Regions from separate parts of the Megamonas sp. Calf98-2 genome, predicted to be linked through region 4. Evidence: riboswitches for the same ligand, from Rfam matches in the RefSeq annotation. Region 4 holds a riboswitch; each other region holds the start of a gene.
What was found. Region 4 has a riboswitch for cobalamin ahead of BMX03_RS09025 (methylmalonyl-CoA mutase family protein). Riboswitches for the same ligand answer to the same signal wherever they lie in the genome.
Positions count from the first base shown of each region.

Region 1: linked by a shared signal. The riboswitch ahead of BMX03_RS02325 (sirohydrochlorin cobaltochelatase) and the one ahead of BMX03_RS09025 (methylmalonyl-CoA mutase family protein) in region 4 are both predicted to bind cobalamin.
Region 2: linked by a shared signal. The riboswitch ahead of nikB (nickel ABC transporter permease) and the one ahead of BMX03_RS09025 (methylmalonyl-CoA mutase family protein) in region 4 are both predicted to bind cobalamin.
Region 3: linked by a shared signal. The riboswitch ahead of BMX03_RS05085 (MotA/TolQ/ExbB proton channel family protein) and the one ahead of BMX03_RS09025 (methylmalonyl-CoA mutase family protein) in region 4 are both predicted to bind cobalamin.

Region 1 is NZ_FOCY01000005.1:406-2,615, forward strand. It holds gene BMX03_RS02315 (MotA/TolQ/ExbB proton channel family protein) at 1-374, shown strand, start outside; gene BMX03_RS02320 (ExbD/TolR family protein) at 377-796, shown strand; cobalamin riboswitch at 860-1,040, shown strand; gene BMX03_RS02325 (sirohydrochlorin cobaltochelatase) at 1,259-2,210, shown strand, end outside.
Region 2 is NZ_FOCY01000032.1:17,960-20,169, reverse strand. It holds gene BMX03_RS09305 (NUDIX domain-containing protein) at 1-389, opposite strand, end outside; cobalamin riboswitch at 675-860, shown strand; gene nikB (nickel ABC transporter permease) at 1,080-2,018, shown strand; gene nikC (nickel transporter permease) at 2,015-2,210, shown strand, end outside.
Region 3 is NZ_FOCY01000012.1:51,315-53,524, forward strand. It holds gene BMX03_RS05075 (energy transducer TonB) at 1-182, opposite strand, end outside; gene BMX03_RS05080 (ExbD/TolR family protein) at 182-595, opposite strand; gene BMX03_RS05085 (MotA/TolQ/ExbB proton channel family protein) at 592-1,200, opposite strand; cobalamin riboswitch at 1,321-1,495, opposite strand; cobalamin riboswitch at 1,643-1,815, shown strand; gene BMX03_RS05090 (hypothetical protein) at 2,028-2,210, shown strand, end outside.
Region 4 is NZ_FOCY01000030.1:17,366-19,575, reverse strand. It holds cobalamin riboswitch at 201-390, opposite strand; cobalamin riboswitch at 521-695, shown strand; gene BMX03_RS09025 (methylmalonyl-CoA mutase family protein) at 1,175-2,210, shown strand, end outside.

The DNA.
Region 1 (2,210 bases), on a different contig from region 4:
CTTTCAATAAAATGCAAAATAAAAATATCAATTTGATGATGTTGTTGGAAGTTCAATCAGGGATAAGTATTTCTAAATTTAGAGAAAGACTTTATTATTTAAATGTAATTGTTACTATGGCTCCTTTATTAGGTTTATTGGGGACAATAATTGGTATGATTTCAGCTTTTAGCGTATTTAATTTAGAAGAAGGTCAAGCTATTGCTATCACTGGGGGTGTAGGTGAAGCATTAATCGCAACAGCTACAGGACTTTGTGTAGCTATTGTTTCTTTGGCTATTCATGCATATTTTGTGCAGAGAATAGATCGTATCGTAACTGATATGGAACAGGCTTTTTCACTAATTGAAGGTTATATAACTAGAGGTGAATAACAATGCGTTTAAAAGATAGAAGAGCGTTTTCTAAGCCTGAAGTCATGATTATACCAATGATTGATATTATGTTTTTCTTATTGGTATTTTTTATGCTCAGCACGCTATACATGGTGGATTTAAAAACTATTCCTGTAAATATGCCTAAAGTGCAAAATGCCCAAAGTCAAACAAATGTTAATTATTTAGTCACGATGAAAGCTGATGGCACTTTGTATTTAGAAAATAAATTGATAGATGAAGATACATTACTTCAAGGTGCAAAAGAAAAATATGAAGAAAATAATAATTTTGCTGTAGTAATTCGTGCTGATGAAAATGTAGATTATGGAAAAATTATGGCATTATTAGATAAATTTAAAGCTGTGGGGATAACTAAATTTGGTTTGGCTACAGAGACTATGGTAGATGAACATAAATAATGTCTTGACAGATATACTCTTAAGTGTTATCGTAAAAATGAAATTATTTTTCTAACAATTTTATATTTATTGAGTGGAATAGGTGCCCCTTTTGGGCTTAATAGAGAAAGCAGTAAAAGCTGCTACGGTCCCGCCGCTGTGAAAGTGAGCAACTTCAAATTTATGTCACTGAGATATTTCTTGGGAAGGCTTGAAGAAGCGATGAACTTGAGTCAGAAGAACTACCTATTTGTCAATCACCGTTATGACCTGCGAGAGATAGGTAGGAGATTTATTATAGTAAACACTATCTCTACAAGAATATTTATTTTGTAGAGATTTTTTTTATCTATAAGCCATAATATTCTCATGGAAATAAGTGATACTCAATAATGACTTTATAATCGAATAGATGAAGTATTTAATATTTATTTAAATATCAAATTTAGGACATTATAAATAAATTAAGAGAGGAACGATATTATGAAATCTAATTGGAAAAAAATGTTAATCGCATCTATGGCATGTGTAGCTTTAACAGGAGTATCTGCAACATCTTTTGCAGCAGGATATAGTTTAAATCCAGAAGTAAAAACAGCAACTCCTGCACTTTTACAAGCTTCTGAAATCGGTGTACGTACATATAATACAACTGATGCAGAACTTCAAAAAGCTCCAAATAAAGATGCTATTGTAGTAATGAGCTTTGGTACAACATACAAAGATACTCGTGCAAAAACAATTGAAGCTACTGTAGAAGAAATTCAAAAAGCACATCCAAATACAAAAGTTGTATTAGCATTTACTTCTCATATTATTATTGACCGTGTAAAAGCAAATGAAGGTATTACTATTCCTACACCAGAAGAAGCATTGGCACAACTAAAAGCTGAAGGCTATAATCGTATAGCACTTACTTCCTTAGATGTTATTCCTGGTATGGAATATGCTTATAAAACAGCTGTATATGATATCTATAAAACACAATTCAAAAAAATGACTATTGGTACACCTCTTATGTATTGGATGGGTCAAGAAGGTCAAAGAGATGACGTTGAAGCAGTAATGCAAGCAATTGGTTCTCAAATGCCAAAATTAGGTAAAAAAGATGCAGTATTAGTGATGGCACATGGTACACCAGATCCATCTAATGCTTATTATTCTGTAATGCAAGATCGTTTAAATAAACTTTATGATGGTAAAGTAATGATTTATACAGTTGAAGGCTGGCCATCTCTTGAAGATATTATTCCTCAATTAAAAGCAAAAGGTATCAATCATGTTACAATGATGCCTCTTATGATGGTTGCAGGTGATCATGCAAATAATGATATGGCTGGTGCAGAAGAAGATTCTCATAAATCCATCTTAGAAAAAGAAGGTATTAAAGTAGACGCATACATTCATGGTCTTGGTGAAAACCAAAACGTTCGTC
Region 2 (2,210 bases), on a different contig from region 4:
TCTTGTGCTAAATAAATATAAATCCATTCATTAGAGAAACCAACAGTAGTAGCTAATTTATGAATTTGTGTGTATTTATTAGCAGTATAACCTGTTTCTTCAGATAATTCACGTTTAGCACAAATTAATGGATCTTCGTCCACACTATCTAATTTGCCGGCAGGAATTTCTAAAGTTACTTTGCCAATAGGATAACGATATTGGCGCACTAAAATAATATTACCATTTGGCAATACAGGAATAACAGCAGAAGCACCTTGATGTTTTATCCATTCACGAACAGCTTTATTACCATTTGGTAATTTTACATAATCACGCTTTACATGAAGTAATACCCCATCAAAAATATCTTCGGAAGAAATTTTTTCTTCAATTAAATCTTCATACATGAAAATCCCTCTCTTTATATTATAATATTGATAACAATTATAAATTTTATATTCATAATTATATCATCTATAAAAACAATAAGCTATGAGAAAAATAATATACAAAAGTCTATTGTAAAAAGAATTTTTATGGCTGTGATTTTTGAAAATTTTTATCAATCCGCCAATAGGTTAACAACTTTACAAAATCAATATATCTTATATAAAGTTTTTAGTAATAGTAAAATTAATGAAATTTATTATAAGATAATTGACAAAGACTATCACTAATGATAACATAAGTAATAAAATATAGATAGAATAGGTGTCTATATAGACTTAATAGGGAATTCGGTATAAGCCGGAGCGGTCCCGCCACTGTAAAGACGAGCAATTCCACAATTATGTCACTGAGAAAAAATTATTTTCTTGGGAAGGCGTGAATAGCTATGACTCTGAGCCAGGAGAACTGCCTATTTAATAATCACCGTTATTACCTGCGAGCGATGGGAAGGCGATTTATACAGATATAAATATTGTATAATACTGCCTAATTCTATAAGAATTAGGCTTTTTTTCTCATATTTATAATTGTATGTTTCTCTTAAAAGTCTGCTAGCAAAGGCAGACTTTTTTTGTTTGCCTTAACGGAAGAAAGGAGAGGAGCTTTTTAATCTATAATAATGAAAAAAATAAGGAGGTTGTTTTAATTTGAAACGATTAATAAATCGTTTAATTCAATTAGTAATTACATTAATTGGTGTTAGTTTTTTAACATTTTGTTTAACTTATTTATCACCTGGTGATCCAGCAGCCATGGTTTTAGAGGCTTCAGATACTATTGTTTCTCAAGAAATAATAGAGCAAACTCGTGAAGAAATGGGACTTAATGATCCATTTCTTGTACAATATGGCAATTGGCTTTTAGGTGTAGCACAAGGCGATATGGGAATTTCTTATTCAGCAAAAAAACCTGTAATAGATAAGTTAATGGAAGGTTTTGCAGGGACTGTTTTATTAGCTTTGACTACAATTATTTTAATTATAATTATTTCCATTCCTTTGGGAATTTTTTCCGCTACACATCGCAATAGAATTCCTGACTTTTTAGTGAGAATCTTTTCTTTTATTGGTGTATCTATGCCAAGTTTTTGGGTAGGATTGATTTTATTATATATTTTTGGCTTAAAATTGGGATTATTTCCTATAGCTACTGCTAGTGTAACACCAAGTGGATTAGTGTTACCAGCACTTACTTTAGCTATCTATCAATCGGCAAAATATACTAGGCAAGTGCGTACTGTGATTTTAGATGAATTACATCAAGATTATGTAATTGGTGCTAGAGCTAGAGGATTGTCTGAAAAAGCTATTTTATGGAAACATATTTTACCTAACGCCATTTTACCTTTAATAACTTTACTAGGTATGTCCATCGGTTGGTTATTAGGTGGCGTTGCTGTTATTGAAACAGTTTTTGCTTGGCCAGGTATGGGGAGAATGGCAGTGTATGCTATTACTATGCGTGATTATCCATTAATCGAAGGATTTGTTTTATGGATTTCTATTGTGTATACAGTAATTAATTTTTTAGTAGATTTATCGTATACATATCTTGATCCTAGGCTGAAAAAAGGAGATTCAAGATGATTAAATTTATAAAGAATAATAAATTATTTTCTGTATATACATTTTTGGTTTTTTTAGTAATTCTAATTGCTATATTAGCACCTATTATTGCTACACATGACCCTTATGAATCGAATATGACCAATGTATTGCAGATGCCAAGCGGTGAACATATTTTAGGTACTGATAAATTAGGCAGAGATACCTTTTCCA
Region 3 (2,210 bases), on a different contig from region 4:
GTGATATTCGCTGATGCACTGCCTCCACCACTTCCGCTTACAGAAGTTATTTCCACAATTTCATCATATTGTGGTAGAGTAGTGAATTTTAATAATCCAGTGATAGAAATAAAAAGAAATATAAATATGTGAAATAAAAATGAACCAATTATACTGATTTTCTTTCGTTTTTGTTCATCCATTAATTACCACCCGCTCCATTTGTTGCTAAACCAAAACGAGTGATACCAGCTTTTTTTAATGTATCAATAAAAGAAACTACTTTGTCATAATTAATATCTTTATCTGCTCGAATAATAATAGCAAATGATGGATTATTTTTTTGCTCTTTAGTTGCTTGCATTAATAATGTTTGAATATCTGTTTGTTGGTCTTCTAGATAAATACTACCATCATCCTTTAGGGTTACCGTAAAATTAGTTTTGTTATCAATAGTAGCAGAAGTAGCTTGTGGTAAATTTACAGGAATAGTTTTTTGTTCTACCATGTACATCGTACTAAGCATAAAAAATACCAATAAAAAAAACATAATATCAATCATTGGAATGATATTTAAATCAGGTTGTTTAGTCTCACGATAATTTCTTAATTTCATTTATTAGCACCTCTGACTTTAGCCTCAGATAAAGCAGAAAAACATTGTTCCATATTAGTGATAATATTGTTCATTTTATGTGAGAGATAAGAATGAACACATAAAGATAAAATTGCCACACAAAGACCAGAAGCTGTAGCAATTAGAGCTTCACCGATACCACCTGTAATGGCCATTGGTTGGCCAGCTTGAATATTAAAAATACTAAATGTGGTAATCATACCAACAATAGTTCCTAAAAGTCCTAAAAGTGGAGCTAATGTGGTAATTACACTTAAATAACTTAATTTTTCACGTAAACGAGACATTACAATATTACCCTTCATTTCCATAAAAGCCTCAGTACGTTCTACTGTAGGCAAAGGACTTGCTTGAGTTAGAATATTAGCACAAGCTCCTTTATGTGTTTTAGCAAATTCAAAAGCTTTTTCTAGCGTTTCTCCAGATAGAATATCGCAATATTGTTTAGTAAATAAATGACCAGAATCAATAGATTTATAAAACAGATATCGTTCAATAGCAATAAAAATAATAACTAGTGAACAAATAAGTAGTGGATACATTACTAATCCACCTTTTTCAAAATACATTAATACATCAGACAAAATATTACCTCCTAAAAATAAAAATACCTTCCTAACCTGAAAAGAAAGGAAGGCATAAATATATAAAATAAATTTAAATTCAGCAATATTATATATTTTCCTATCCATGTCACTCGCAGGAATCGGAAAGATAATATAGGCAGTTCTTCTGGCTTGGAGTCATTGCATAATTTCGCCTTCCCAGTTTCCCAGTGACATAAATGAAATATAGCTCGTCCTTACAGCGGCGGGACCGCATCGGCTTATACCGATTTCTCTATTAAGTACAAAGTACACCTAAATTATGAATTATTCATTTGTTGCATAGAAGTATAGCATTTTTTATAAAAAAAAACAATAGTATTTGGTAAAAGATTAAAATTAGATTAAATTTTTATTGACATTAACTATATTATCATTTATAATGCAAAATTGTAATAGATAAATACAATCTATGAAAAGATAAATATAGATAAAGTTAGGTGTAGCAATACTTAATAGAGAAACAGGTGTGAAACCTGTGCTATCCCGTAGCTGTAATGTGGAGCGAGTCTTAAATATGTCACTGGGAAACTGGGAAGGCAAGATGAGCGGTGAAGCAGAGCCAGAAGAACTGCCTAATTTTAGTAGCCAATAAAAGTTACTGCGAGAGACGGTATGGTGAAGAATATGTATAACTATACCTTTTTGCTGTATGCAAAAAGGTATTTTTTACTTATAAATAAAACCTTTCTGTATTTTAAGCAGAAAGGTTTTTTATTTGGTTCGTTATTAAATATTAGAATATTTTTGATGATAATATTTGATAAAGCACCATAATAATTAATTAAATAGAGAGGAGGATATTTTTGAAAAGACAAGTATGTATTATTTTTTTATTATTGATAATGATTTTTCCAACAGTTAGTTTTGCAACAGAAACTTCATCAGATACTATGATTTTAGAATGGAAAACTTATAAAGTATGGAAAGATGGAGAAAATTTATGTATGAGTGGAGAATTTGAGAATTTACGAAATGATTTGAAAATT
Region 4 (2,210 bases):
AAAACAATATAATGATTAGTTTGGAATTTTGAGCAATGATTACTTTATGTTTGCTGAAGACATAAAGTAAAACCGATAAATAAAAAACCCCTTTTCGCTTTGAAAAGAGGTGAATAGACACATTGAGTAAATTCTAAAATTTACTGTCTAATCTCCTCCCCATCGCTCGCAGGTATGGCAATTAAAATAAATTAATTGCACACGGTGATTGTTAATCAGGCAGTTCTCCTGACTCGAGTTCATTACTATATCCAAGCCTTCCCAGTTTCCCAGTGACATAAATTTGGATAAGTTCCCTCATACAGTGGCGGGACCGTTTCAGCTTAATAATAAATTACGTACTGAATTCCCTATTAAGTCCAAATGGACACCTGATTCATTGAACTATATTCAGTTCTTTCTTAGAATATCACTATATAGAATATGTGTCAATACTCTATATAAAATAATTATCTTAAAATTATTTTATATAGAGTATTGACACATATATAAAATAAAAAGTATAATAAAGGCGACAAGTTGATAATGAAACCTTATAGGTGCATATTTATGCTTAATAGGGAAGACGGTTAAAATCCGGCACGGTCCCGCCGCTGTAAAGAGGAGCAAACTTCATGAATGTCACTGGGAAACTGGGAAGGCGAAGTGAGCAATGATACTGAGTCAGAAGAACTGCCTATAAGAAGCATCGTCGTTTGACCTGCGAGAGACGGGGAGAGATGTAGTAGAATGTATATGTTTTTTATACATGTAAATTCTAATTATAATTTTCTACCGTTTTTCATATATTGTTTATGAAAAGCGGTTTTTCTGTTTATAGAGATAATCCATGAAGATGGCTCATGATTATCTTAAGCAAGTGCCATCGATGTATCATATTAATTTGTTGTAAATTATGTTTAATTTACTGAAAAATTTAATCATTATTATGATTAGCATAAATGCTTGAATAATTTAATAAAAATGGTAAATAATATTTGGGGAATATATATTACCAATCCAGCCATCACTAAATTTAGTGATGGCTTTTTTATAAATTTTATATTTAATATCTAGGTAGGAGGAACTCGAACCATTTATTAGATATATAAGAGTATTTATTAACTATTCAATAATAGTATTAAATTATCCCCTTAAATGAAAATGCAGAAGCAGAGAAGGGAAATTATTATATATGGAACAAGATAAAACACTTGGCGAAGAAATTCGACAAGAAGAACAACAAGAACAAGATATTCCTGCTGTTACTTTTGATGAGTTTGAAATTCCTTCATATGAAGAATGGAAAGAAGCTGTAGTGGCATTATTGAAGGGAAAACCTTTTGAAAAAAGTATGTTTACTAAAACTTATGAAGGTATTACATTAAACCCTATTTATCGTATGGAAGATTTAGAAGGGTTAACTCATAATAAGACTTATCCAGGAATGGAAAGTAATTTACGTGGAGCTAATGCTAGTGGTTATATACATAAACCATGGACAATAGCTCAAGAGTGTGATGCTAAAACTCCTAGTGAAGCCAATGAAATGGTAAAATATGAATTATTAAAAGGTTCAACAGCTGCAAGTGTAGTTTTGGATACAGCAACACGTAAAGGTTATGATGTAGATACAGCTAATAAAGAAGAAATCGCAGATATTGGTGTTTCTTTATCGACTTTATCAGATGTAAATAAATTATTAGATGATGTTGATTTAGAAAAATTTGAAATTGATATCTATGCAGGTGCTTCTAATATAGCATTACTTTCTGCTGTTGCAGTGGTGTGTGAACAGAAAAAATTATCACTAAAAAAACTTCATGGTGCTATTACAGCAGATCCTATTGGAGAATTAGCTTTAGATGGAAAGCTTACACGACCTCTTGATGAATATTATGATGAAATGGCTCATAGTATTTGTTGGGCAGAAAAATTTGCACCAGAATTAAAGACTGTAGTAGTAAATACAGATGTTTATCACAATGGTGGTGCAAATGATATTCAAGAAGTAGCATATGCCATGAATGAAGCTGTAACATATATGAAATCTATGGAACGACGTGGCATTGATGTGAATACTTTTTGTCGTCATTTACGTTTTCATTTTAGTATAGGTGCAAATTTTTTTATGGAAATTGCTAAATTACGCAGTGTGAAAATGATTTGGGCTCAAATTGTTAAAAATTGTGGTGGAGATGATATAGCTCAAAAAATTAATATATATGTAA